DNA from 3 places in the Streptomyces sp. NPDC043853 genome. Region 2 is predicted to be linked to each of the others. Evidence: predicted binding sites of a transcription regulator. Region 2 holds the regulator's gene; each other region holds the start of a gene.
The links. Region 2 encodes HrcA, which represses chaperone genes, less so after heat shock. Its sites were predicted from a motif close to TTNGCACTCNGNNNNNCNGAGTGCNAA; they were not measured.
Positions count from the first base shown of each region.

Region 1 (6,978 bases), on a different contig from region 2:
CGGGAAGACCGTGTCGATCCCGGACCCGCGCTACAAGGCGCTGATGGGCCTGGTGAAACTGACGCCGCGCGGGCTGCTGGGCGGGGTTTCCTCGCGGACCGGCCGGAAGTACGGACCCCAGTAGGCAGCAGGGCCGAACGGGCGGACCGGACGTACGGGAATAAAATAGACATACCCCTTCCAGTCCGGGAGACCGCCATGACATTCGTACAGATAATCGATTACAAGACCCGTCGCTACGGCGACCTCTCCGACCTGATGGACCGGTACGTCGCCCAGAGCCAGGGCAAGCGGACCGTCACGCACAGCATGATCGGCCAGGACCGCGAGGACGCGGAGCACTACGTCGACGTGGTCGAGTTCCCCTCGTACGAAGACGCCATGAAGAACTCTCAGCTCCCCGAGACGGACAAGATGTTCCAGGAGATGATGGCGCTCTGCGACGGCATGCCGACGTTCACCAACCTGGATGTGGTCCGTGACGAGCAGCTCAACAAGCACTTGGTGAACCGGGTGTTCGTGGACGCCGCCATGCACGGCAACATGGCCGTCTTCGAGGAGTGCTTCGCGACGAACTACATCGACCACGACGTGGCCAAGGCGGAGCCCACCGTCATCGGACGGGACGCGATGCGCGGGGACATGGAGACGTGGCGGGCGGCCTTCGACATAACCTTCGAGCCGATGGCCCAGCTCGCCGAGGGCGAGTTCGTCACCACCGTGTGGAAGTGGCACGGCACCCACAAGGGCGAGTTCATGGGCGTCGCCCCCACGGGGAAGACGTACGAGTTGTCCGGGACCACCACCTTCCGCTGCATGAACGGCGAACTCACCGAGGGCTGGTGGCACTACAACATCGGCGAGCTGCAGCGCCAGATGGGCACGACCGGCAACCCGTACGAGTCCTGAGGCGTACGAGCCCCCGAGGCGTACGCGTCCTGGGGCGTGCGCGTCCGGCAGACACGGGAAGGCCCCGCTCCGCGGTGCGGAACGGGGCCTTCCTGATGCCGTGGGGCAATCGCGGTGAGGCGATCAGTGGCTGTGGCCGTGACCGTGGCCGTGACCGCCGTTGGCCTCCTCCTCGGCCGGCTTCTCGACGACCAGGGTCTCGGTCGTGAGCAGCAGGGAGGCGATGGAGGCGGCGTTCTCCAGGGCGGAGCGGGTGACCTTGACCGGGTCGATGACGCCGGCCTTCACCAGGTCGCCGTACTCGCCGGTGGCGGCGTTGAAGCCCTGGCCCTTCTCGAGCTCGGCCACCTTGGAGGTGATGACGTAGCCCTCGAGGCCGGCGTTCTCGGCGATCCAGCGCAGCGGCTCGACGGCGGCCTTGCGGACGACCGCGACACCGGTGGCCTCGTCGCCGTCCTTGCCCAGGTTGTCGGCGAGGACCTTGGAGGCGTGGACCAGAGCGGAGCCACCACCGGAGACGATGCCCTCCTCGACCGCGGCGCGGGTCGCGGAGATGGCGTCCTCCAGACGGTGCTTCTTCTCCTTCAGCTCCACCTCGGTGGCGGCGCCGACCTTGATCACGCACACGCCGCCGGCCAGCTTCGCGAGGCGCTCCTGGAGCTTCTCGCGGTCCCAGTCGGAGTCCGTGGCCTCGATCTCGGCCTTGATCTGGTTGACGCGGCCGAGGACGTCCTCGGAGTTGCCGGCGCCGTCGACGATGGTGGTGTCGTCCTTGGAGATGGTCACGCGGCGGGCGGAGCCCAGCACGTCCAGACCGGCCTGGTCGAGCTTGAGGCCGACCTCCTCGGCGATGACGGTGGCACCGGTGAGGGTGGCCATGTCCTGCAGCATCGCCTTGCGGCGGTCACCGAAGCCCGGCGCCTTGACGGCGACCGCGTTGAAGGTGCCGCGGATCTTGTTGACGACGAGGGTGGAGAGCGCCTCGCCCTCGACGTCCTCGGCGATGATCAGCAGCGGCTTGGAGCCACCGGCCTGGATGACCTTCTCCAGCAGCGGCAGGAGGTCCTGGATGGAGGAGATCTTGCCCTGGTTGATCAGGATGTAGGGGTCCTCGAGGACGGCCTCCATGCGCTCCTGGTCCGTCACGAAGTACGGGGACAGGTAGCCCTTGTCGAAGGCCATGCCCTCGGTGAACTCGAGCTCGAGACCGAAGGTGTTGGACTCCTCGACGGTGATGACACCGTCCTTGCCGACCTTGTCCATCGCCTCGGCGATGAGCTCGCCGACCTGCTGGTCCTGCGCGGAGAGCGCGGCCACGGCGGCGATGTCGGTCTTGTCCTCGATCGGGCGGGCGGTGGCGAGGAGGTCCTCGGAGACCGCCTTGACCGCGGCGTCGATGCCCTTCTTCAGGGAGGCCGGGGAGGCGCCGGCGGCGACGTTGCGGAGACCCTCGCGGACCAGCGCCTGGGCCAGCACGGTCGCGGTGGTGGTGCCGTCACCCGCGATGTCGTTGGTCTTGGTCGCCACCTCCTTGACGAGCTGGGCGCCCAGGTTCTCGTACGGGTCGTCGAGCTCGACCTCGCGGGCGATCGTGACACCGTCGTTGGTGATGGTGGGGGCGCCGAACTTCTTGTCGATGACGACGTTGCGGCCCTTGGGGCCGATCGTCACCTTGACCGTGTCGGCAAGCTTGTTGACGCCGCGCTCGAGGGCGCGACGGGCGTCCTCGTCGAACTTCAGGATCTTCGCCATGGGAGCGGTTCAGCCCTCTCGAAAAATCTGGGGTTAACGAACCGCGCCCCTCGCCGCCCGTCACATCAGCGGGGACCAGGGGCGCAGCTCAGAAGCATCTTCTGCTTCGGGTGAATTACTTCTCGACGATCGCGAGGACGTCGCGAGCCGAGAGGACGAGGTACTCCTCGCCGCTGTACTTCACCTCGGTGCCGCCGTACTTGCTGTACAGCACGATGTCGCCGACGTTCACGTCGAGCGGCAGACGCTGGCCGTCCTCGAAGCGACCCGGGCCCACGGCCAGGACGACGCCCTCCTGGGGCTTCTCCTTCGCGGTGTCCGGGATGACCAGGCCAGAGGCGGTGGTCTGCTCGGCGTCGAGCGGCTGGACCACAATGCGGTCCTCGAGCGGCTTGATGGCAACCTTGGAGCTGGTGGTCGTCACGGTCCGACCTCCCCCTTCGGAGATCTCACGGGGTTAACTGTCTGAGGTGGCGACCAGGTGGATCCGTCGTCGCGGGTGCCGGACCTGCCCGTCGCTGTGTTGGCACTCACCGGTGGCGAGTGCCAGGCCCGAGACTATTCCGGCGATTAGCACTCGGTCAAGCGGAGTGCCAATTCGCGCCGTCCGGCGTTGCGGGACACCGGGTTTCGGCCGCGGGACGGCGATTCCGCGCCGCCCGGCCGCCCCGCACACGGGTTCGGGCGCCCCGTTCAGCGGGCCGCGGGCAACCCCGGAAGGCGTATCGACGTCATAGACGATATGAAGATAAAACGCCCCATTGCCGAGCAGGTCGACGCAGGGTTCCGCACGGACCGGGCGGCGGCGGGCACGGCAGCGGGCGCCCCGTGCGCGGGCTGAGACCCACGGCGGCGGGCGCCCGCCGCCGCACCGAAGCCCTGCTCCTGGTCCTGGTCCTCGGCATCACCGTCTACGGGTACACCAACGCCGGCCTGGCGATGAACGGCGAGCCGCCGGCGGGCCTGCCCGGCTTCACGCTGAGCATGGCCCTGCTGTCGCTGGTCGCGCACCTGGGCGTACGGCGGTTCGCCGCGTACGCCGATCCCCTGATCCTGCCGCTGGCCATGCTGCTCACCGGGTTCGGGCTGGTGCTGCTGCACCGGCTCGACCAGGCGTACATCGACCGGTACGGCGGCGAGGCGAACGCTCCCGGGCAGCTGCTGTGGACGGTGATCGGAGTGGCGGCCTGCCTGGCGGTGATCGCCCTGCTCCGCGACCACCGCTACCTCCAGCGGTTCATCTACCTCACCATGGCGGTCGCCCTGGTGCTGCTGATCGCCCCGGCCTTCTTCGGCGCCGACACCTACGGCGCCAAACGGTGGATCTTCATCGGGCCGTTCTCGGTGCAGCCGGGCGAGTTCGTGAAGATCATGATCGCGGTCTTCTTCGCCGGCTACCTCGTCCTCCACCGGGACACCCTCGCCCTCACCGGCCGCCGCTTCCTCGGGGTGCAGCTGCCCCCCATGCGCCAGCTCGCCCCGATCGTCACCGTGTGGGTCATGGCCATGCTGGTGCTGGTCTTCGAGCGGGACCTGGGCACCTCGCTGATCTTCTTCGGCGTCTTCGTGGTGATGCTCTACGTCGCCACCGAGCGCACCAGCTGGATCGTCTTCGGCGTGCTGATGGCGGCGGTGGGCGCGTTCGTGGTCGGCTCCACGGAGCCGCACGTGAAGAACCGCGTCCAGGCGTGGCTGAACCCGATGGCCATCTTCCTCCCGCCGGACCAGCGGCCCCCGGGCCTGATCTCGGACCAGTCCGCCCAGGCCCTCTTCAGCTTCGGCACCGGCGGCATCACCGGCACGGGGCTCGGCCAGGGCCACCCCGAGCTGATCAAGTTCGCCGGGCGGTCGGACTTCATCCTGACCACGGTCGGCGAGGAACTCGGCCTGGCCGGGGTGATGGCGGTCCTGCTGCTCTACGCGCTGCTGGTCCAGCGGGGGCTGCGGATGGCCCTGGGCGCGCGCGACCCCTTCGGCAAGCTGCTCGCCGTCGGCCTGTCCGCGGCCCTGGCCCTCCAGGTCTTCGTGGTGGCGGGCGGGGTGACCGGCCTGATCCCCCTCACCGGCAAGGCGCTGCCCTTCCTGGCGAAGGGCGGCTCCTCGCTGCTGGCCAACTGGATCATGATCGCCCTGCTGCTCCGGATCAGCGACAGCGCGGAACGCCAGCGGGAGACGGACGCGCGGAGCGCGCCGGAACCGGCGGAGGTGCGGGTGGGCTGAAGGCCGGGGGCGAAGGCCGGGGGCGAAGGCCGGGGCGAAGGCACCGGCACCCGAACCGGCACCCGAACCGGCACCGGCACCGGCACCCGCTACAGGTAGTCCTCCAGGCGGCCTATCTTGAAGCCCTGCTCCTGGATCTTCTGCAGCATGCGGGTGGTCATCTCGGTCTCCGTGGTGCCCTTGAGCTCGGCGGGGCCGCGGAAGTGGGCCAGGATGATGTCGCCCGGCCGGAGGGTGGAGCCCTGGGCGTACTGGAGGTTCTTGATCTGCATCGACGCGCGCCACAGGACCACCGCCTCCGCGCCGCAGTCCCTGGCCGCGCGGAGGGTGTTGTCGTTGTAGTTGCCGTACGGCGGGCGGAACAGGCGGGGGCGGGTGCCGAAGCGGGCCGCCAGGCGGTCCTGCTGGCCGCAGATCTGGTTCTTCTGCGCCTCGTAGGAGAGGGTCCGCATGTTCGGGTGGGTGAGCGTGTGGTTGTGTATCGCGCTGCCGTTGCCCTGGTCGCGCAGCTGCGCGAAGTGGTCGTAGCCCCCCGAGGCCACGCTGTCCGTCAGGAACATGCTGATCGGGAGCTTCAGGTCGGCCGCCAGCCGCAGGAAGCGCGGGTCCCGTTCGGCACCGTCGTCGAAGGTCAGGAAGACCGTCTTCTCCCCGGCCGGCACGGGTATTCGGTCGACCACCGGGACCCGTCCCGGCGCCGCCTTCGGCAGCGCCGGCTTCCGCTCCGGCTTCGGGGCGAATTCGAGCGGGCGGGTCAGGCCCCAGTGCCGGTACGCCTCGGAGCTCGCCGACGGCCCGGTCGACGGCACCGGGGAGGCCGGGCCGCCGGACGGGCCGGCGGTGGCCTCGCCCGTCGCCTTGCGGCCCAGGCGCTCGATCGGCTCCACGCTGTCCCCGCACCCGGAGAGGGCGATCGCCAGAGCACCCGCCGTGAGCAGCCCGGCCGTCAGGCGGCGCGCCACGCGGGCAGGAACGGTTCCGCGGAACGGGGCGGTCGCGCCACGGCGGTGGGTGCTCGGCATCCGGTGTGACCCTCTGCTTCCCGGGGATCGGCGGATCGGTGAACTCGGGCCCGACCAGCGGAGGTCAGAGGTAGTCCTCCAGGCGACCCACCGCGTATCCCTTGTCCGTCACGGTCTTCATGACCTGACGAATCATGTCAGGCATGGTGCCCTTCCAGTCCTCCCGCCCCCGGAAGTGCGTGAGGATGATGTCGCCGGGGTGGATGTCCCGGTCCCACTCGCGGTAGTCCATCCGGTCGGGGAACGCCTCTTCGTTCCACAGCGGGACGTGCTTGATGCCGCAGGACTTGGCCGCGCGCAGGGTGTCCTCGTTGTAGTTGCCGTACGGCGGGCGGAACACCGTGGGGCGCTTGCCGAAGCGCTTCTGGATGTTGTCCTGCTGACCGCAGATCTCCTGGCGCTGCTTCTCGTACGAGAGGGCCGGCATGTAGCGGTGGTTCAGCGTGTGGTTGTTCAGGGTGACGCCGGCCGCCTGCATCTCCTTGAAGTACGGGTAGTTGTCCCGCACCAGGTAGTCGCTGAGGAAGGCGGTGTAGGGGATGTCGAGTTCCTTCATCATGCGCAGGAACGCGGGATCCTTCTCGGCGCCGTCGTCGACGGTCAGGAAGACGACCTTCTCCTCGGTGGGGATGGTGGTGAACACCGGCGGCAGGCCCTCGTGGTCGTCGACCTCGAAGCCCTCGCGGGTCTCGATCTCCGGCTTCTGCTTCGGGGCGGCCGGGGCGATCAGCGGCGGCTTGGCGAGCCCCCACCTCTTCACCGCGGCGAGCCGGGCCAGCTCCTTCTTCTTGGCGAGCGCCGCCCGGTCGTGCTGGGCGCCGGCCGCACCCGCCTCACCGCCGGCCTTGGGCCCCGCCTTGGTCGGGGCCTTCTCCGTCTCGGACGAGCCGCAGGCGGTGCCCAGGGCGGCAACCAGCAGCGCGGCCAGCGCCACCCCGAACCGACCGCGCGAGCCGACGCCCCGACGGGCCTTTTGTCCCTTTTTTCCTACTAGCTGCATAGCTTGGCATATTGTCAGCAGTCGATACGACTCCTCCGCCGACACCACGGCCGGACCCGCACCTTCCATCGACTG
Region 1 covers NZ_JBWKDJ010000008.1:139,875-146,852, forward strand. Annotated here, with positions in the region: gene AC067U_RS21920 (SDR family NAD(P)-dependent oxidoreductase) at 1-124, shown strand, start outside; gene AC067U_RS21925 (ester cyclase) at 199-909, shown strand; gene groL (chaperonin GroEL) at 1,033-2,661, opposite strand; gene groES (co-chaperone GroES) at 2,777-3,085, opposite strand; gene AC067U_RS21940 (FtsW/RodA/SpoVE family cell cycle protein) at 3,490-4,881, shown strand; gene AC067U_RS21945 (polysaccharide deacetylase family protein) at 4,971-5,903, opposite strand; gene AC067U_RS21950 (polysaccharide deacetylase family protein) at 5,968-6,903, opposite strand.
Region 1: the regulator HrcA is predicted to act here: its motif matches at 3,232-3,258, upstream of groES (co-chaperone GroES).

Region 2 (6,978 bases):
CGCTGCTCCGACCGGTCACTTCGGCTCCCCCTTCTCGACGGAAAGCTGTCAGCCATGCCCGCCCGCCGGCGGCGCAAAACCAGTGTGTACCGGATCCGGCCGGAAATGCTCTTCCCGGTCACCGGGACGCACCCGGAAGGCGCGGGCGGGAAGGGCGATGTGACTACCGGCGCTTGGGGAACGGGACGTGCATCAGGTCGGCGGCGATGGTGAGGTCGGCTTCGAAGCCGGCCCGGCGGGCCTGGAGCTCGAACTCGGCGGGGTCCCCGTAGCGCTGCGAGAAGTGGGTGAGCACCAGGTGCCGGACGCCGGCGTCGCGGGCGATGCGGGCGGCCTGGCCGGCCGTCAGGTGGCCGTGCTCCACGGCGAGGTGCTCGTCCTCGTCCAGGAAGGTGGACTCGATGACCAGCATGTCGCAGTCCTGGGCGAGTTCGGCCGCGCCGGAGCAGAGCCCGGTGTCCATGACGAAGGCGAAGCTCTGCCCGCGGCGGAGCTCGCTGACCTGCTCCAGGGTGATGCCGTTCAGCACGCCCTCGCGCCGGATCCGGCCGACGTCCGGGCCGGTGATCCCGTGCCGCGCGAGGAGTTCGGGCAGCATCCGGCGGCCGTCGGGCTCGGTGAGCCGGTAGCCGAAGGATTCCACCGGGTGGGAGAGCCGGCGGGCCTCCAGCACGTAGGAGGGCCCGGTGGCGAGGACCCCGTCCCCGGTCACCGGCTCCTCGTCGAGCAGGACGGTCTCGCGGTACGCGGTGGCGTACCGGAGCCGGTCGAAGAACTTCTGCCCGGAGGCCGGGTAGTGCGCCGCGACGGGGTGCGGGACCCGGTCGAGGTTGATCCGCTGGATCACCCCGGCGAGGCCGAGGCTGTGGTCGCCGTGGAAGTGCGTGACGCAGATCCGGTTGATGTCGTGCGCGGCCACGCCGGCCCGCAGCATCTGGCGCTGGGTGCCCTCGCCCGGGTCGAAGAGGATGCCCTCGCCGTCCCAGCGCAGCAGATACCCGTTGTGGTTGCGGTGGCGCGTGGGCACCTGGCTGGCGGTGCCGAGGACGACGAATTCACGTGCGGACATGCCTGATTCCTACGCAGGTTTCCGGCCTCGCGGCCATTTCTTTTCGGCGCGCGGCCCGGGCCGCGCGCCCGGAGGGGACCTATCCGGGGGGCCAGGCGAAGCCGCGGCCGCCCAGCACGTGCGCGTGGGCGTGCCACACCGTCTGGCCGGCGCCGGTGCCGGTGTTGAACACGATCCGGTAGCCGTGCTCGTCCACCTTCTCCAGCGCGGCGACCTCTCCGGCCTCGCGCAGCACGTCCGCCATGGCCTGCGGGTCGCCGGAGGCGAGGTCCGCGGCGTCCCGGTAGTGCACCTTGGGGATCACCAGCACATGGGTGGGCGCCTGGGGGTTTATGTCGCGGAAGGCGACGGTGGTGTCGGTCTCGCGGACGATCGTCGCGGGCACCTCACCCGTGACGATCTTGCAGAACAGGCAGTCCGCCTGCGGTTCCCCGGCCATGGCCGTCGCCTCCCGTGCTCCTGGTCGTGGTCCTGTGGTCCTGGTCGTGATCCGATCGCCGGCGCGCGTACCCGCGCGGCCGTGTGATCACTTCCCGTCGCATCGTATCGGGCGGGTCACGCCCAGCGGCCGGTACGGGCCAGCAGTACGGCGACCGCTGCGGTGCCGGCCGTCGAGGTGCGCAGCACGGAGCGGCCCAGCCGGTACGGCCGGGCGCCGGCCTCCGCGAACACGGCGAGCTCCTCGGGGGAGACGCCGCCCTCGGGGCCGACGACCAGCACGACCGAACCGGCCTGCGGGAGTGCGGCCGTGGCGAGCGCTCCGGAGGGGGTGTCGCGGTCCTCGTGGAGGACCACCGCCAGGTCGGCCCCGGCCAGCAGCGCCGCCACCTGCTTGGTGGACATCGCCTCGGTCACCTCGGGGAAGCGGACCCGGCGGGACTGCTTGCCCGCCTCGCGGGCCGTGGCCCGCCATTTGGCCAGCGACTTGGCACCGCGGTCGCCGCGCCACTGGGTGATGCAGCGCGAGGCCTGCCAGGGCACGATCGCGTCCACGCCCGTCTCGGTCATGGTCTCGACGGCCAGTTCGCCCCGGTCGCCCTTGGGCAGGGCCTGGACCACCGTGATCCGGACCTCCGGCTCGGGCTCCTCCCCGATGGCCCCCAGGTCCATGACGACCAGCCGGTCCTTGCCCTCGGCGGCCTTGACCACGCCCTCCGTCCAGTGGCCGCGCCCGTCGGTGAGGACCACGTCCTCGCCGGGGTTCAGCCGCTTCACGGACACCGCGTGGCGGCCTTCCGGGCCGTCCAGCACGAACTCCGGTCCCGCCGGGACCTCTTCGACCACGAACACCGGGGCCGTCATGACGCACTCCTTCTCCGCACCGCCTGCAACGCGCTCTGCGCCTCGGCCACTTCGGCCGCCAGGACCTCCACCAGCTGCCCGGCCGGCAGCGACCGCGCCTGCCGGTGACCCTGGCCCGCCCACAGTGCCATGCCCTGTGGGTCGCCTGCCTCCGCCGCCGCCCTGCGCAGCCCCGAGGTCAGGTGGTGGACCTGGGGGTAGGCGGCCGGCGCGTACGGTCCGTGCTCCCGCATGAACCGGTTGGCCAGGCCGCGGGCCGGACGTCCGGAGAACGCCCGGGTGAGTTCCGTACGGGTGAACAGCGGGTCGGTCAGGGCCTTCTTGTGCAGGGCGTGGGCCCCCGACTCGGGGCAGGCCAGGAAGGCCGTGCCGAGCTGGGCGGCGTCCGCGCCGGCCGCGAGCACCCCGGCGATCTGCGAGCCGCGCATCAGCCCGCCCGCCGCGACCATGGGCAGCGCGACCGCCTCGCGGACCTGGCCGACCAGTGCGAGCAGGCCGGTGCCGGTGCCGTCGGCGTTCGGGTCGTCGCGGTGGGTGCCCTGGTGGCCGCCCGCCTCGATGCCCTGGACGCAGAGGGCGTCGGCGCCGGCGTCCTGGGCGGCGCGGGCCTCGGCGACCGAGGTGACCGTGACCATGGTGAACGTACCGACCCGGCGCAGACAGGTGAGGGCGGACGGCGAGGGGCAGCCGAAGGTGAAGGAGACCACCGGGACCGGGTCCTCCAGCAGAATGGCCAGTTTCGCGTCGTACGCGTCGTCGGTGGTGCCGGCGGTGTCCTCCGCGGCGAGCGAGACCTCGTACCAGCCGGCCTCGCCGGCCAGCTGTCCCCGGTAGACCTCGACCGCGGCCGGGTCGGCGGGCCCGTACTGCGGGAGGAAGAGGTTGACGCCGAACGGCCGCCGGGTGAGCCCGCGGAGCAGCTTGATCTCCTGGTACATGCCGTCGGCGGTCTTGTAGCCGCCGGCCAGGAATCCCAGCCCGCCGGCTTCGCAGACGGCGGCGGCGAGCGGCGGGCAGGACGCTCCGCCCGCCATGGGGGCCTGCACGATCGGGTACTGGTGAAGACCGTTCGGTGCGGAGGACATGAGCTGCATCGTGCCACGTCCCCCGCACCTCAACGAATCGCTCCATTCGCCTGGCATAGTCCGGTTGTGCAACCGGCCAGGCGCCGCGCCGCGGTACGGAAAACCCGCGGCGGCGGCAGGCGGCTCAGCGGCCGTTGAAAGCGTCCTTGAGCCGGCTGAACAGGCCCTGCTGGCCCGGCGCGAACTGACCCATCGGCCGCTCCTCGCCGCGCAGCTTCGCCAGCTGCCGCAGCAGGTCCTCCTGCTGGGCGTCCAGCTTCCCCGGGGTCTGCACCTCGACGTGGACGATCAGATCGCCCCGCCCGCCGCCGCGCAGGTGGGTGACACCGCGGCCGTGCAGCGGGATCGACTGGCCGGACTGGGTGCCGGGCCGGATGTCGACCTCCTCCATGCCGTCGAGGGTCTCCAGCGGGCACTTGGTGCCCAGCGCGGCCGCGGTCATCGGGATGGTCACCGTGCAGTGCAGGTCGTCACCGCGCCGCTGGAACACCTGGTGCGGCAGCTCGTGGATCTCCACGTACAGGTCGCCGGCGGGGCCGCCGCCGGGGCCGACCTCGCCCTCGCCGGAGAGCTGGATCCGGGTGCCGTTCTCCACGCCCGCCGGGATCTTGACCGTCAGGTTGCGGCGGGACCGGACCCGGCCGTCGCCCGCGCACTCGGGGCACGGGGTCGGGACCACGGTGCCGAAGCCCTGGCACTGCGGGCAGGGACGCGAGGTCATGACCTGGCCGAGGAAGGACCGGGTCACCTGGGACACCTCGCCGCGGCCGCGGCACATGTCACAGGTCTGCGCGGAGGTGCCGGGCGCGGCGCCCTCGCCGGAGCAGGTGGTGCAGACGACCGCCGTGTCGACCTGGATGTCCTTGGTCGTGCCGAAGGCGGCCTCGTCCAGCTCCAGGTCGAGGCGGATCATCGCGTCCTGGCCGCGCCGGGTGCGCGAGCGCGGACCGCGCTGGGACGCCTGCCCGAAGAAGGCGTCCATGATGTCCGAGAAGTTGCCGAAGCCACCGGCCCCGAAGCCGCCCGCGCCACCGCCGCCGCCGGAGGCGGACAGCGGGTCGCCGCCGAGGTCGTAGACCTGCTTCTTCTGCGGGTCCGACAGCACCTCGTACGCGGCGTTGATCTCCTTGAAACGCTCCTGCGTCTTGGGATCGGGGTTCACGTCCGGGTGGAGCTCACGGGCGAGCTTGCGGAACGCCTTCTTGATCTCGTCCTGCGATGCGTCGCGGCGCACGCCGAGTACGGCGTAGTAGTCCGTGGCCACTTACGACTCCGCCAGGATCTGTCCGACGTAACGTGCCACTGCGCGTACCGCTCCCATCGTTCCGGGGTAGTCCATGCGGGTCGGGCCGACCACGCCGAGTTTGGCGACTGTTTCGCCGCCCGAACCGTAGCCGACCGAGACCACCGACGTGGAGTTGAGTCCTTCGTAGGCGTTCTCGTGGCCGATGCGTACGGTCATCCCCGACTCGTTGACCTCGCCGAGGAGCTTGAGGAGCACGACCTGCTCCTCGAGTGCCTCCAGCACCGGCCGGATGGTCAGGGGGAAATCGTGTCCGAAGCGGGTGAGATTGGCGGTGCCGCCGATCATCAGCCGCTCCTCGGTCTCCTCGACCAGGGTTTCGAGGAGGGTGGCGAGTACCGTCTGGACCGTCGTCCGGTCCTCGGTCTCGAAGGATTCCGGCAGGTCCTGCACCAGCTGCGGCACGTCGGCGAAGCGACGGCCGACGACCTTGCCGTTGAGCCGGGCCCGCAGGTCCGCGAGGGACTGCTCGCCGAACGGCGTGGGGCAGTCGACCATGCGCTGCTCGACCCGCCCGGTGTCGGTGATCAGGACCAGCATCAGGCGGGCCGGGGCGAGCAGGAGCAGCTCCACGTGCCGGACGGTGGAGCGGGTCAGCGACGGGTACTGGACGACGGCCACCTGACGGGTCAGCTGCGCGAGCAGCCGTACGGTCCGGCCGACGACGTCGTCGAGGTCCACGGCCCCGTCGAGGAAGTTCTGGATGGCGCGCCGCTCGGGCGTCGACAGCGGCTTGACCCCGGCCAGCTTGTCGACGAACAGGCGGTAGCCCTTGTCGGTGGGAATGCGGCCGGCGCTGGTGTGGGGCTGCGCGATGTAGCCCTCCTCCTCCAGCACGGCCATGTCGTTGCGCACGGTGGCGGGCGAGACACCCAGCTGGTGACGCTCGGTGAGCGCCTTGGAGCCGACCGGCTCCTCCGTCCCGACGTAGTCCTGGACGATGGCGCGCAGCACCTCGAGTCTGCGTTCGCTGAGCATCGCGTGCCACCTCCAGCTGTGAGCGTCCCGCTGCGGTCCGTGATTGGCACTCACGCGGTGCGAGTGCCAGAGATCCCCCCGGTCAGTGTACGGCGGGCAGGTGTGTCCGAGGCAAGGGAGCCCGGCGCGGCACTCGTCACGCTCGCCCCGTCCGGGCGCCTTCCCGCCCACCCGTCAAGGTAGCGTCGCGCCATGGACGTGCGATGGGAAGAGGCGGGCTGGGAACGGCTGACCGGACGGGCCGGACGGCGGCGACTGCCGGTGTGGGACTGCACGGTGGGGCTGGTGGCCGGGGACGACGCGGTGCTGCTGGTGGACCCCGGTTCGAGCGTGCGCGAGGGCGCGGAGCTGCGTGCGCAGGCGGAGCGGCTCACGGGCCGCCGGGTGACCCATATCGCATTCACGCACGGGCATTTCGATCATGTCCTGGGCGCGGCGGCGTTCTCGGGGGCCGAGGTCTTCGGCGCGGTCGGGCTGGACGGGCTGCTGGGCAGCGAGCCGGGCCGGGAGGAACTGCGCGGGGACGCGGTGCGGCACGGGCTGCCCGAGGAGGACGCGGCGGGGTCGGCCGAGCTGCTGGCGGCGCCCCGGCACCTGGTGTCGGGCGAGTGGACGCTGGAGCTGGGCGGGGTGCAGGTGCTGCTGGCGAACGTGGGGCCGGGGCACACGCGGCACGACCTGGCGGTGTTCGTGCCGGGCGGCGGCCGGGAGGTGGTCTTCTGCGGGGACCTGGTCGAGGAGTCCGGGGAGCCGTTGGCGGGCCCGGACGCGGTGCCGCGGCAGTGGCCGGCGGCGCTGGACCGGCTGCTCGCCCTGGGCGGTGAGGACGCGCTCTACGTGCCGGGGCACGGGGCGGTGGTCGACGCGGCCTTCGTGCGTGCCCAGCGCGCCACACTGGCCGAGCGGTTCGGCGTGTCGCCTTGATCCGCTTCGGCGTGTCGGCTTGATCTCCGGGCGGTTGCCCCTACCCTCGGCCGGATGCGTGAGTACTCCCCCGACCTGACCCCCGCGTGGAAGCGCCCGAAGCCGGTGCCGGAGGTGGCGGCCGAGCCCGATCTGGTGGTCGAGGTGGCGGGCACGGACTTCTGCGGGGCGGTGGTGGGCTGCGAGGCCGGCACGGTCATGCTGGAGGACCGTTTCGGCAAGCGGCGGGTGTTCCCGCTGGAGCCGCGCGGGTTCCTGCTGGAGGGGGCGGTGGTGACGCTGGTCCGGCCCTCGCGCGCACCGGCGCCTCCGGCCCG
Region 2 covers NZ_JBWKDJ010000002.1:601,434-608,411, forward strand. Annotated here, with positions in the region: gene AC067U_RS08005 (ribonuclease Z) at 164-1,069, opposite strand; gene AC067U_RS08010 (histidine triad nucleotide-binding protein) at 1,149-1,508, opposite strand; gene AC067U_RS08015 (16S rRNA (uracil(1498)-N(3))-methyltransferase) at 1,625-2,371, opposite strand; gene AC067U_RS08020 (nitronate monooxygenase) at 2,368-3,456, opposite strand; gene dnaJ (molecular chaperone DnaJ) at 3,581-4,720, opposite strand; gene hrcA (heat-inducible transcriptional repressor HrcA) at 4,721-5,737, opposite strand; gene AC067U_RS08035 (MBL fold metallo-hydrolase) at 5,930-6,661, shown strand; gene AC067U_RS08040 (DUF3097 domain-containing protein) at 6,716-6,978, shown strand, end outside.

Region 3 (6,978 bases), on a different contig from region 2:
GGCCGTGACCCGGGGTGAGGTTGCGGACCTTCTCCACCACGACGCCGCCCTCGAGGCCGGCGTTCTCGGCGATCTGCTTCAGCGGGGCCTGCAGCGCCAGCTTGACGGCGGCGGCACCGGTGGCCTCGTCACCGTCGAGCTCCAGCTTCTCGAAGACCGAGGAGGCCTGCAGCAGGGCCACGCCACCACCGGCGACGATGCCCTCCTCGACGGCCGCCTTCGCGTTGCGGACGGCGTCCTCGATGCGGTGCTTGCGCTCCTTGAGCTCCACCTCGGTCGCGGCACCGGCCTTGATGACGGCAACGCCACCGGCGAGCTTCGCCAGGCGCTCCTGCAGCTTCTCGCGGTCGTAGTCCGAGTCGGAGTTCTCGATCTCGGCGCGGATCTGGTTGACGCGACCGGCAACCTGGTCGCTGTCACCGGCACCGTCGACGATCGTGGTCTCGTCCTTGGTGATGACGACCTTGCGGGCGCGGCCGAGCAGGTCCAGGCCCGCGTTCTCCAGCTTGAGGCCGACCTCCTCGGAGATGACCGTGCCGCCGGTGAGGATGGCGATGTCACCGAGCATGGCCTTGCGGCGGTCACCGAAGCCCGGGGCCTTGACCGCGACGGAGCGGAAGGTGCCGCGGATCTTGTTGACGACCAGGGTCGACAGGGCCTCGCCCTCGACGTCCTCGGCGATGATCAGCAGCGGCTTGCCGGACTGCATGACCTTCTCCAGCAGCGGAAGGAGGTCCTTCACGTTGCTGACCTTGGAGTTGACGATGAGGATGTAGGGGTCCTCGAGCGCCGCCTCCATGCGCTCCATGTCGGTCGCGAAGTACGCCGAGATGTAGCCCTTGTCGAAGCGCATGCCCTCGGTGAGCTCGAGCTCCAGACCGAAGGTGTTGGACTCCTCGACGGTGATGACGCCTTCCTTGCCGACCTTGTCCATGGCCTCGGCGATGAGCTCGCCGATCTGGGTGTCGGCGGCGGAGATGGAGGCCGTGGAAGCGATCTGCTCCTTGGTCTCGACATCCTTCGCCTGCTCCAGCAGGGCGCCGGAGACGGCCTCGACGGCCTTCTCGATGCCGCGCTTCAGGGCCATCGGGTTGGCGCCGGCGGCCACGTTGCGCAGGCCCTCGCGGACCAGGGCCTGGGCCAGAACGGTCGCGGTGGTCGTACCGTCACCGGCGACGTCGTCCGTCTTCTTGGCGACTTCCTTGACCAGCTCGGCGCCGATCTTCTCGTACGGGTCCTCCAGCTCGATCTCCTTGGCGATGGAAACACCATCGTTGGTGATCGTGGGAGCGCCCCACTTCTTCTCGAGGACGACGTTGCGGCCCTTGGGGCCAAGCGTGACCTTGACGGCGTCGGCGAGCTGGTTCATGCCGCGCTCGAGACCGCGCCGGGCCTCCTCGTCGAACGCGATGATCTTGGCCATGTGAAGTGGTCCTCCCGGACTGGGGTGGATTGCCTTCGGACCGCGCCCGGCGCCCGCGACGGACGGCTTGCGCACCTGACGGTTCCTTCCCGCCCGGCCCGCGAGCCTCACCGACTCGGTCCTCGTCTTTATCACTCTCACCCGGAGAGTGCTAACGCCAATGATTAGCACTCGACCCCCTCGAGTGCAAGCGCCTGCGAAGCAGGCTCATTGAGGGGTGGCGGTCGGGCGACGGGTGGGCGCAAGCGAGTCAGGCGAGCTGTGGACATCGCCCGGACAAGACTCAGGCAGGAGCGCCGGCGGACACCGGCGGACGCGCGAGGGGCCCGCATCCCTGTCCGGGATACGGGCCCCTCGCGGGTACGTCTGTCGGTGGTCGAACGCCGTTGGATCAGACCTGCGCGAGCTTGACCATGTCAGCCTGCGGGCCCTTCTGGCCCTGCGAGATCTCGAACTCGACCCGCTGACCCTCTTCAAGGGTGCGGTACCCGTCCATCTGGATGGCGCTGTAGTGGACGAACACATCCGCACCACCGTCGACCGCGATGAAGCCGTAGCCCTTCTCCGCGTTGAACCACTTGACGGTGCCCTGAGCCATGCCTAACTCCCCTATTACTGGCCCTTGCGCAGGATCACACTTCGCGATCCCGGGTCATAACTTGCGTCGGAACGCGTCGACCGCGGCTGAATGTATCCGGACCGGAGCTGTCTGCAACAGGTCATTCCGACGAGAAATCTGGACATGCGGAAAGGCCGAAATAGTCGGAAAATTTGCCATACTCCTGGGCAACACGGGCCTGACAGAAGGCGCCAATGCCCCATATCGCACACGCACATTGGCCCGATGTCGACCATGGAAGCGCCCGTTCATATGCGGCGGGCAAGAACAGCGGAGGGGGCTTCCCCAACTCTACCGCGCCCAATCAAGCAGAATTGCCCCCTCCGCTTTTGCGGAAGGGGCAATTCAGGGGTTGCGCGTGTCAGCTACCGACGGGTCACCGAGGCTTCACCGCCGAGCCGGCATCAGGTCGCCGTAATGGCGCCGGGATTCAGCAGCCGCCCGCGACGGCCGGGATGATGGAAACTCCGGCACCGTCCGGCGTCGCCGTCTCCAGCCCGCCCTCGAAGCGCACGTCGTCGTCGTTGACGTAGACGTTCACAAAGCGGCGCAGCTTGCCCTGGTCGTCCAGGACGCGCGCGGCGATGCCCGGGTGGTTCTGCTCCAGGGAGTCGATGACCTCGGCGAGGGTCGTGCCCTCGGCGGGCACCTCGGCCTGGCCGCCGGTGTAGGTGCGCAGGATGGTGGGGATGCGGACGTTGACGCTCATGGCGACACTGCCTTTCCGGTAGTGCGTAGGGGGTGGTCAGGCCAGGCCGGCGGCGCGGAACGCGTCCAGGCTGGGGCGGATGACGGCGGTCTGGCCGGTGTCCCCGGCGACCGCGTCCAGGGTCTTGAGGCCGTCACCGGTGTTGAGGATGACGGTGGTCAGCGCAGGGTCGATCTGCCCGTTCTCGATGAGCTTCTTCGTGACGCCGACGGTCACGCCGCCCGCGGTCTCGGCGAAGATGCCCTCGGTCTGCGCGAGCAGCTTGATGGCCTCGACGACCTGCTCGTCGTTGACGTCCTCCACGTAACCCCCGGTGCGGCGGGCGATGTCGAGCACGTACGGGCCGTCCGCCGGGTTGCCGATCGCCAGGGACTTGGCGATGGTCTTCGGCTTCTGCGGGCGGACCACGTCGTGACCGGCCTTGAAGGCGGTGGAGACGGGCGAGCAACCCTCGGCCTGGGCGCCGAAGATCTTGTACGGCTTGTCCTCGACCAGACCCAGCTTGATGAGCTCCTGCAGACCCTTGTCGATCTTCGTGAGCTGCGAGCCGGAGGCGATCGGGATCACGATCTGGTCGGGCAGCTGCCAGCCGAGCTGCTCGCAGATCTCGTACGCCAGGGTCTTGGACCCCTCGCCGTAGTACGGGCGGAGGTTGACGTTGACGAAGCCCCAGCCCTCGCCCAGCGGGTCGCCGATGAGCTCGGAGCAGAAGCGGTTGACGTCGTCGTAGTTGCCCTCGATGCCGACCAGGTCGCCGCCGTACACCGCGGCCATGACGACCTTGCCCTGCTCCAGGTCGTGCGGGATGAACACGCAGGACCGGAAGCCGGAGCGGGCGGCCGCGGCGCCGACGGCGCCGGCCAGGTTGCCGGTGGAGGAGCAGGACAGGGTGGTGAAGCCGAAGGCGCGGGCGGCCTCCACGGCGATCGCGACGACGCGGTCCTTGAAGGAGTGCGTCGGGTTGCCGGAGTCGTCCTTGACGTAGAGCTTGCCAGTGACGCCCAGCTCCTTGGCCAGGTTGTCGGCCTGGACCAGCTTGGTGAAGCCCGGGTTCAGGTTCGGCTTCTCCGCCACGTCGGCCGGGACGGGCAGCAGCGGGGCGTACCGCCAGATGTTGTTGGGGCCGGCCTCGATCGCGGCGCGGAGGGCCTCGACGTCTTCAGGAGATCCAGTGCCGACGGGCAGGTCGTACGCCACCTCGAGCGGGCCGAAGCACTCGGCGCACGCGAAGATGGGGCCGAGGTCGAAGCGGGTGCCGCACTCGCGACAGGAAAGCGCGGCGGCGGGTCCGAGATCGACAGAGGTGGCGACAGTCTGTGCAGCCATGATGGCGAGGCCCTTTCTCCTCATCTTCCTCGTGACGCACTTCGCCACGAGACGGATTTGGCACCTTCCCTAGCCGGGGACCTCGCTGCGTGACGCATCGCGAGACCGACTGGAGGGTTGCCGGGGCTTCAACGGGCCGTTTCCCTCTGCCCCTCTGGATGAGCGGTATGGCTCCGGGCCGCGCGCTCTATGGCGCACCCGGGCGTTTGTCTGCGCCGTACCCCGGCATGCGGAGGTCCAGCGCGTTGTTCAAGACTGTAACCGAAGGTGCGGGCGGGTGAGACAGCTGTCCGAACCGCGAGATGGATCACGTTTGGGGAGTACCGGAGTGCTGCAAGAGGTGGAGCGCTGGCTGGCAGACCGCTCCTGGTCCGCCGCCGACAGGCCGCTCGACCAGCTGTTTTCCGCCAAGCGGGCGGCCGGGACGACGGTCAGCGTGGTGCTGCCCGCACTCGACGAGGAACCCACGGTCGGGGAGATCGTCGAGGTGATCCGGCGGGACCTGATGGACGGGCTGCCGGTCCCTCTGGTCGACGAGCTGGTGGTGATCGACTCCGGTTCCACCGACCGGACCGCCGAGGTGGCCGCCAAGGCGGGCGCCCGCGTGGTGCACCGGGACGAGATCCTGCCCCGGATACCCGCCCTGCCCGGCAAGGGCGAGGTGCTGTGGCGCTCGCTGCTCGCGACCACCGGCGACATCGTCTGCTTCGTCGACGCCGATCTGCGCGACTTCTCCTCCGTTTTCGTCTCCGGGATCCTCGGCCCGCTGCTGACCGACCCGGAGATCCAGTTCGTCAAGGCGATGTACGACCGCCCGCTCGCCGGCGGCGGTCCCGGTGCGGCGGGCGGCCGTCCCGGTGCGGCCGAACAGGGGGGCAGGGTGACCGAGCTGGTCGCCCGCCCGCTGCTCAACCTGCACTGGCCGCAGCTGGCCGGCTTCGTGCAGCCGCTGGGCGGCGAGTACGCCGTCCGCCGGTCCCTGCTGGAACGCCTCCCCTTCCCGGTCGGCTACGGCGTGGAGCTCGGACTGCTCGTCGACGCACTGCACACGGTCGGCCTGGACGCCCTCGCGCAGGTCGACGTGGGCGTCCGGCTGCACCGCCACCAGGACGGCCGTGCGCTGGGCCGGATGGCCGCCGCGATCTACCGCACCGCACAGGTACGGCTGTCCCGCGGCCATCTGGTCCGGCCGGTCCTGACCCAGTTCGAGCGGGGCCCGGACGGCTTCGTTCCGCACACCTACCCGGTGGACACGGAGGAGCGGCCGCCGATGTGCGAGATCGAGGAGTACCCGTCCCGCCGCGTCGCGTGAGGACGGCCACACCACCCACAACCCGGCGCAACGGACGTTTGAGCGAGCGCGGGCCGGGCTAGGTTCGCCGCATGGCTTCCCAGCTCCTCGTCGCAGCGAACCGTGGCCCGCTCTCGTACGACCTCTCCGCCGACGGCACACTCGGCGCCCGGCGCGGCGGAGGCGGGCTGGTCTCCGGCCTGTCCGCCGCGCTCGACGGGCAGCCGGACGCCCTGTGGATCTGCGCGGCGCTGAGCGAGGGCGACCGCGAGGCGGTCCGCCGGGGCGTGTCCGAGCCGGGCGTCCGCATGCTGGTCATCGACCCGGACGTCTACCACGAGGCGTACAACGGCATCTCGAACTCGGTGCTCTGGTTCACCCACCACGGGCTGTACGACATCCCGCACGCGCCGGTCTTCGACGCGGAGTTCCGGCGCCGCTGGGCCTCGTACCGCACGTACAACCGGGCCTTCGCGGAGGCGCTGGCGGCGGAGGCCGCCGAGGGCGCGGCCGTGCTGGTCCAGGACTACCAGCTGTCCCTGGTCCCGGGGATGCTCCGGGAGCTCCGGCCGGACCTGCGGATCTCCCACTTCACGCACACGCCGTGGGCCTCGGCCGACCAGCTGTGGATGCTCCCGGACGACATCCGCGAGGAACTCCTCTGGGGCCTGCTGGGCGCCGACGAGCTGGGTTTCCACACCTGGGGATGGTCGGCGGCGTTCATCCGCGGCGCGCACATCGACAGCGCGAGCGGCACGGCGGACGGGGTCTGGCCGACCGGGGACCCCTGGCGCGGGGTGCACCACCGGCGGGCCGGCGGGCCGCGGCGCAGCACCCGGGTGGCGGTGTACCCGCTGGGAGTGGACGGGGAGGAACTGCGCCGGCTGGCCCACCGGCCGGAGGTGGACGACCGGCTGGCCGCGCTGCGGGCCGACATCGGCGACCGGAAGACCATCGTCCGCGTCGACCGCACCGAACTCTCGAAGAACATCGTCCGCGGCCTCCTCGCCTACCGGGAGCTGCTGGCCGCGCACCCCGAGTGGCGCGGCGAGGTGGTCCACCTGGCCTCGGCCTACCCCTCCCGGCAGGACCTGGCGGTCTACCGGGACTACACGGCGGCGGTCTCCCGGTTGGCGCTGGACATCAACGCGGAGTTCGGCACGGCGGACTGGCAGCCGGTGCTGGTCTCCGTGCAGGACGACTTCGCGCGGTCGCTGGCCGCCTACCGGCTGGCCGACGTCGCACTGATCAATCCGCTGCGGGACGGGATGAACCTGGTCTCCAAGGAGATCCCCGTGGTCTCCGAGCAGGGCTGCGCGCTGGTGCTGTCGACGGAGGCGGGCGCGTACGCGGAGCTCCGCGAGGACGCGCTCGGGGTGAACCCGTACGACGTCTCGGCGACGGCGGAGGCCCTCCACCGAGCCCTGTCCATGCCGGCCGCGGAACGCGCGGACCGTACGAAACGGCTGGCTGCCGCCGCCACCGCGCTCCCGCCCTCGGCCTGGTTCAAGGCCCAGCTGGACGCGCTCCGCGCGGTGTAGGGCCTAGGGGGGCGCGGTCGGTCAGACGACGGCCGCGGCGAGGGCGGAGAGGAAGGCGACGACATCCGC
Region 3 covers NZ_JBWKDJ010000004.1:501,257-508,234, forward strand. Annotated here, with positions in the region: gene groL (chaperonin GroEL) at 1-1,423, opposite strand, end outside; gene AC067U_RS14490 (cold-shock protein) at 1,815-2,021, opposite strand; gene AC067U_RS14495 (ubiquitin-like small modifier protein 1) at 2,473-2,751, opposite strand; gene thrC (threonine synthase) at 2,788-4,077, opposite strand; SAM riboswitch class I at 4,095-4,242, opposite strand; gene AC067U_RS14505 (glucosyl-3-phosphoglycerate synthase) at 4,406-5,389, shown strand; gene AC067U_RS14510 (alpha,alpha-trehalose-phosphate synthase (UDP-forming)) at 5,461-6,909, shown strand; gene otsB (trehalose-phosphatase) at 6,931-6,978, opposite strand, start outside.
Region 3: the regulator HrcA is predicted to act here: its motif matches at 1,588-1,614, upstream of groL (chaperonin GroEL).